Regions from separate parts of the Microbacterium jejuense genome, predicted to be linked through region 2. Evidence: predicted binding sites of a transcription regulator. Region 2 holds the regulator's gene; the other holds the start of a gene.
The links. The regulator LexA, encoded in region 2, represses DNA repair genes until DNA is damaged. The targets are predictions, from matches to a motif close to TCGAACANNTGTTCGA.
Positions count from the first base shown of each region.

Region 1: a site for LexA is predicted at 1,154-1,169, ahead of ABEA46_RS20365 (HNH endonuclease signature motif containing protein). Genes of this name have one in related genera too.

Region 1 covers NZ_BAABLG010000001.1:113,079-116,487, reverse strand. The annotation lists gene ABEA46_RS00545 (multidrug effflux MFS transporter) at 1-121, opposite strand, end outside; gene ABEA46_RS00540 (helix-turn-helix transcriptional regulator) at 223-1,083, shown strand; gene ABEA46_RS20365 (HNH endonuclease signature motif containing protein) at 1,297-3,072, shown strand; gene ABEA46_RS00525 (GlxA family transcriptional regulator) at 3,076-3,409, opposite strand, start outside.
Region 2 covers NZ_BAABLG010000012.1:32,165-35,573, reverse strand. The annotation lists gene ABEA46_RS17595 (hypothetical protein) at 1-1,195, opposite strand, end outside; gene lexA (transcriptional repressor LexA) at 1,285-1,965, opposite strand; gene ABEA46_RS17585 (LysM peptidoglycan-binding domain-containing protein) at 2,228-2,599, shown strand; gene ABEA46_RS17580 (histidinol-phosphate transaminase) at 2,665-3,409, shown strand, end outside.

The DNA.
Region 1 (3,409 bases), on a different contig from region 2:
GCGCGGGAAGCGCAGGGAGGTAGAGATCCATCGAGATCGGGCCGAAGACCGTCAGCAGCAGGAGCAGGCTCGGCAGCAGTCTCCGGCGCGTGGCGACCGGGAGAGGTGCGGGAGAAGTCATGACAACGATGCTCCCCACTGTCTCGGGATCGCGGGAGTTCCTGTCGGGACATGTACTGACAGGGCACCCCTCGTGGGTTCGAGGCGGCCTAGCCTGTCGGCATGGACAACAAGGCCGAGGTGCGCGAGTTCCTCATGACACGCCGCGCACGGGTGTCGCCCGAGGCCGCCGGCATCGCGTCGGGTTCGAACCGGCGGGTGGCCGGGCTGCGCCGCAGCGAGGTCGCCATGCTCGCCGGAGTCAGTGTCGAGTACTACGCCAAGCTGGAGCGCGGTGCGATCGCCGGAGCGTCGGCATCGGTGCTCGACGCGGTCTCGCGGGCGCTCCAGCTCGACGACACCGAGCGTGCACACCTGCTGGATCTCGCGCGCGCGGCTGACGGCATCCCTACCTCCGGACGCCCGCGCCGTCGCACGACCCGACCGGGAGCGCCCCGCGCGAGTCTGGAATGGGCGCTCGCGGCGATCACCGACGGCGTCGCCGTGGTGCGCAACCCTCGCCAGGAGATCGTGGCCGTCAACGAGCTCGGCCGGGCGTTCTACTCGCCGGTGATCGGGGACGGCGGCCGCACGCCGAACCTCGCGCGCTTCAAGTTCCTCGATCCGGCGGCGCGCGACTTCTACCCGGACTGGGAGCTGTTCGCCCAGATGTGCGTCGGGATCATGCGTGCCGAGGCGGGCCGCGACCCGCACGACAAGGGCCTGCAGGACCTCGTCGGTGAGCTGTCGACGCAGAGCGAGACGTTCCGCACACTGTGGGCGGCGCACGACGTGCGCACGCACGGCACGGGCACCAAGCGATTCGTGCATCCGGTCGTGGGTGAGCTCACCCTCGCGTACGAAGAGTTGGCGCTCACCGCCGAGCCGGGCACCGTGATGCTGATCTACACCGCCGAGCCGGGCTCGCCCTCTGCAGAACGGCTGCGACTACTGGCGTCGTGGGCGACCGCCTCAGTCTCATAGATAGGTTCGTGAACCGCCCGTATTTTCAATGCTCTGAGGCTTATGACATGTCCACGATCGGAGTAGAGTTTCGAACAGAGATTCGATCAGTGGATGCCTCGGCTTCGGTCGAGATCGGGTTGTGGATGCGGCAGCGCCGCAGGTTGATGACAGGTGCGATACCGCTTCGGCGGGGAGTCTCCGACCGTCGTCCTTCCCTGTCTGCGAGTCCTGATGCCTGCCGATCCTCCATTCGTCCCGCCGCCGGCGTTCGCCGCGACGGGTCGCTTCGTGGACGCGTTCGAGGCAGGCCGCGCGGCCCGTGCTGCGGCGGACGCGGCGGAGATCAGGGTGCTGGCGGATGCCGCGGCCGCAGTCGCGCACCAGCCGGGTGCGTCGCTGGAGCAGTTGCGGCGAGCAGAGCTGTCACGGCGGGCGCTGATCGCGGATCTGGCGACCTCGACGAGAGTGTCCGAGATCACGGTGACGCGGCTGATGAGCGAAGCGGCCGATCTGTGCGCCCGGTTCGCCGCGGGCGTGGACGCCTTGGAGCGCGGGAGCATCTCTCGGCAGCACCTGTCGGCGATCCACGACGCCGGTGAAGACATCGTCGACGACGCGGCGCGTGGCGTGTTCCTGCGGCTCGCGCTCGAACGGGCGTCCCAACTGACCCCGGGGCGATTGGCGCCGGTGCTCCGGGTGATCGCCGAACGCTTCCGCGAGCAATCCCTGGAGGAGCGTGCGGATACAGCCCGCGCGCGGCGCGACGTGATCACCTTCGACCTGCCGGACGGAATGGCCGCCCTCACTCTGACGGACGACGCGACCCTGATCCACGGCATCCACGACCGGCTCACCGCGCAGGCCCGGTCCGTGATCGCGGCCCGCCCGGCCGATGCGGACGATGCCGACGGCGACGGGCCCGTCGACACGAGGACGATGGACCAGCTGCGCGCCGACATCGCCACCGACCTGCTGCTCACCGCCGGCCCGGAGGACTGCGTCGGCGGCACCGGCCTCGCCCACATCCGTGCCACGGTGCAGGTCACCGTCCCGGTCCTCACCATGACCGGCGCCGGCGACGAGCCCTGCTTGCTCGCCGGGTATGGACCGATCGACTCCGAGACCGCCCGACGGCTGGCCGCCGGTGAGCCCGGCTGGGAGCGCGTGATGACCTCACCGGTCACCGGCGCCGTCCTCGCCGTCGACCGGTACCGCCCCGGACCAGCCCTGCACCGCTTCCTCGCGGCCCGCGACGAGCACTGCCGCTTCCCCGGCTGCCGGCGCCCGGTCTGGCGCTGCGACGTCGACCACACCCACCCGGCCGCTCACGGCGGCCCCACCCGCCACGACAACCTCGCCCACCTCTGCCGCCGCCACCACGTCCTCAAGACCATCGATGCGTGGACTGTCGAACAGACCTCGCCGGGCGTGCTGGTGTGGACCAGCCCGACGGGGCGCAGGCACACGGATCGCCCCGAACCCGTCGTGCGCTTCACCGCCGACCCCGCCCTCCTCGCGAGGCGGCGCATCATGCGCGAACCCTGGCTCGCCACCCTCGACCCACCCGGCGCCCCCAGGGGCTCCGCCGTTCTGAACGTCGACGGTCTGAACCGGACCTCCCGCGGGCGGGTCCGCTCAGGTCAGCCCGGAGTCAGCTCGGGCCAGTCCGACTCGGGCTCAAGCCGGGGCGGTGAAGGCGACGGGCTTGCCCGTGGCCTGGGCGTACGCGATCTCCCGGCTCGTGGACTCGCCGATGTACCCGCCCGGGTTGACCACCACCACCCGGTCGGCCAGGTCGATCTTGCGCAGGTGGAGGGCATCGAGGGCGCTCTTCTGCTCGGGGGTGATCTCTTCGCCCGTGGCGTGCGCGAAGACGCCCGGCGCCAGGACGATGACACCGGCGAACGTCAGCTGACGGTTGACCTCGCGCATCTCATCGGCGAACCGGGTGGAACCGCAGAGGCACACGATCTCGGGGCGATCGGTCATGGCTCGATCCTCTCGTAGAGGTCAGGCGTGCACACGGCCGCGGAACTCCGCGCGGTGCGCCGCGGGGCTCACCCCGAGCCGGCGCGAGAAGTGGTGGCGCAGCGTCACGGCACTGCCGAACCCGGACTGCTCCGCGACCAGCTCGATCGAGGCGTCGTCGGTCTCCAGCAGCAGGCGGGCGTGGTCCAGGCGCTGGGTGAGCAGCCACTGCTGCGGGCTCGTCGCGGTGCGCTCACGGAACCGGCGCGTGAACGTGCGCCGCGACAGGTGCACGGCGGCGGCCCACGTGTCCAGTTCGAGCGGCTCTGCCAGGCGCGCCCGCGCCCATGCCATCGCCTCTTCGATCGGTTCACCG
Region 2 (3,409 bases):
CGCGCACCAGCACGCGCTGACGGCCCATCCAGACCCCGAACCGGCCGGTGTCCAGGCCGCGCGCGGCCAGTGCGGCGCGGGCGCTCGCGTTCAGACCGCTGACGAACCCGCGGAAGCGGCGCGCGGGCTTCCAGCGACCGCTGACCCATCCGATCACGGCGATCAGCACGCCCAGCAGAGCCACGATCAGCGCCGTGCGGTGCATGTCGTCGACGAGCGCGTTGTAGATGACGTCGAGTGCCGACACCGACAGGTCGAGCTGGCTGGCGGCATTGGCCACGACGAGCGTGCCGACCGAGAACGTCGATGCCAGCGCCGCCCCGCCGATGAACAGGGCGATGCCGGTTCCGAGCACGGCGACCGGGCGGCGACGCGCGATCAGGATGCCGGCGACGAAGAGGCCGATGGTGATGAAGGGCAGCCACCAACCGGCGACGTCGGCGATCGCGTACACGGTGCGGATCGTGCTGACCGCCGACCCGTCGCCGATGATGATCGTCTTGTCGACCGCGGGGATGAGGGATGCCACCCCCACACCGCTGTCGACCAGCTTCTGTTTGACCTGCTCGATGATCGGCCCGAGCTTCATGCCCAGGCCCTCGTCTGTCAGCACGAAGACGCCGGCGCCGTCCGAGGTGGCGGTCGTCACGAGCGCGCGGTGCGCCGCGCGGACCGCGGTCGTCCACACGTCCGCGAACGCATCGGACTGCACGACGCGCGTGACGCCGGTCTCGACCAGATTGTGCAGCCCGTCGGCCGCCGGCTGCTGCAGCAGCTTGAGGGCGGCGGCGGCACGCGGGCCCAGACCGAGGTCAGAGATCCCGTCGATCACGTTGCCGGTGATCTCGGTGAAGTCGACCTTCGCGTCGACCGCGTCCATCGCCTCCGAGATGATGAGGTTCTGCACGTGCGGGTCCTGCGCGAGCGGCGCCAGCGTGGCCACGAACGTCTCTTCGTCCACAAGTTCGCTGCGCGCCCACGCGCCGACGATCGACGTGGGCACGAGGATCGTCGCCAGCACGATGCACAGTGCCGAGAAGAACGCCCGCCAGCGGGAGCCCTTCAGCCGCTCGTCCGACGCGGGGGTCGCGTCCTCGTCGGTCGTCGCTCTCAGGCGGGCGTTCTCGGCCTCGAGGGCTTCGAGCCTCGCACGCAGCGCGGCGGTGTCGTCGGCGGTGGTCGCATCGGCGGTCATTCCCCCCTTATAGCGCTTGCAGACGACATCCCGCCACCTCCCGCTCCGTCTGCCGTCGAAAGCGCCGGGGCTTGCGAGGGGCCGCGGCGTCAGACCGCGCGCAGGACCGCGACGACCTTGCCCAGCACGACGGCCTCGTCGCCCAGGATCGGCTCGAACGCGGAGTTGCGCGGGAGCAGCCAGGTGTGGCCGTCGCGCTGGCGGAACGTCTTGACTGTCGCCTCGCCGTCGAGCATCGCGGCGACGATGTCGCCGTTGTCGGCCGTGGCCTGGGAGCGGACGACGACCCAGTCGCCGTCGCAGATGGCCGCGTCGATCATCGACTCGCCCGACACCTTCAGCATGAACAGGTCGCCCTTGCCGACGAGCTGACGGGGGAGGGGGAAGATCTCCTCCACCTGCTGCTCGGCCGTGATGGGCACGCCGGCGGCGATCCGTCCGACCAGGGGCACCAGCGCCGCGTCGCCCAGCGCGGGCGCCGTGTCGGCCGGGTTCTCGGTGGATGCGCCGGGCAGGTCGATCAGCACCTCCATCGCGCGGGTCTTGCCCGCGTCGCGGCGGAGGTATCCGCTGAGCTCGAGCTGGTTGAGCTGGTGCGTGACGCTGGACAGCGACTTCAGGCCGACGGCGTCGCCGATCTCGCGCATGCTCGGCGGGTAGCCGTGACGGGCGATGGAGCGCTGGATCACCTCGAGGATCGCGAGCTGCTTGTCGCTGAGGCTCTTGCGTCGTCGGGTCTGTGGCTTGTCGCGACCGGCCGCGTCGCTCATGTCCGGCTCCGTCCTGCGCTGCGTCGTCGAGCGCTGTTTCTTCGAATGTCGGAGGCCCGTGGTGGGGTTCTCTTATCGAAACCGTATCCGGATCCATGCGCTGAGGGGAACAACCCCGCCGCGTGTCGCGTTCGACGGATATGCATCGGAATCGACTGTTGACATCGTTGAGAATCGAAGATAGCTTCGGAAAAGAGGTTCGGATTCCCCGCTCCCGGCCGAGCGGGGGATGCGAATCTCTCCCCAGCAGGAGGAGAACAGCATGACCGCGATCAGCTTCCCGTCGCCCGTCGCCGCGCCGGCCCGTGCCACGCGTCTCCGGCTGACCGTCCGCGGTCGCCGGGTCCTCGCTCTGCTGGCCGCGCTGCCCGCGCTCGTGGCGCTGGGCGCCGCTCTCGCGCTGGGCGGCGGTGCGGCCCTCGCCTCGCGCGACAGCGGCACTCCGGTCGACTCGTTCGAGACCGTGCTCGTGTCGGCGGGCGACACGCTGTGGTCGATCGCCGAAGAGGTCGCTCCCGGGCACGACCCCCGTGATGTCGTCGACCAGATCGCGCGGCTCAACGCGCTGACCGGCGTGTCGGTGCAGGCCGGCCAGCGACTGGCCATCCCCGCGCAGTACGCCGACGAGCACTGAGCCAGAGCGCGAGCGGTCGGTCGCTCTTCGTCACCTGGGGTTCGGCGACCCCGCACCGCTCTACCATGGGAGGGGTGAGTGCACGTCTCGAAGACCTCCCTTTACGCGCCGACCTCCGTGGGCAGAAGCCCTACGGCGCCCCGCAGGCCCCGCTCCCCGTGGCCCTGAACGTCAACGAGAACACGCATCCCGTTCCGCAGGACGTCGCCGACGACATCCTCGATTCGATCGCCCGTGCACTGCGCGATGTCAACCGCTACCCCGACCGCGAATTCACGGCTCTGCGTGAGGGCTTCGCCGACTATCTCGGGCACGGCCTGACCCGCGACCAGATCTGGGCGGCCAACGGCTCCAACGAGGTGCTGCAGCACATCCTGCAGGCCTTCGCAGGACCGGGGCGCACCGCCTTCGGCTTCTCGCCCACGTACTCCATGTATCCGCTGCTCACGCGCGGCACCGGCGCCCAGTGGGTGTCGGGCACCCGTTCCGACGACTACACGGTCAGCGCGTCCGACGCCGCCGCGCAGGTCGCCGACGCCGCACCCGACGTCGTGTTCCTGTGTGCGCCGAACAACCCGACCGGCACTCCGCTGGGTCTCGACGTGGTCGAGGCGGTGTACGAGGCGACCGACGGCATCGTGATCGTCGACGAGGCGTACTTCGAGTTCGCGCCCGCCGACGCGCGTTCGGCCCTCACCCTGCTGCCCGGGCGCGAGCGCCTCGTGGTCTCGCGCACCATGAGCAAGGCGTTCGCGTTCGCCGGCGCCCGCGTCGGCTACCTCGCCGCCGATCCCGCGCTGATCGATGCGC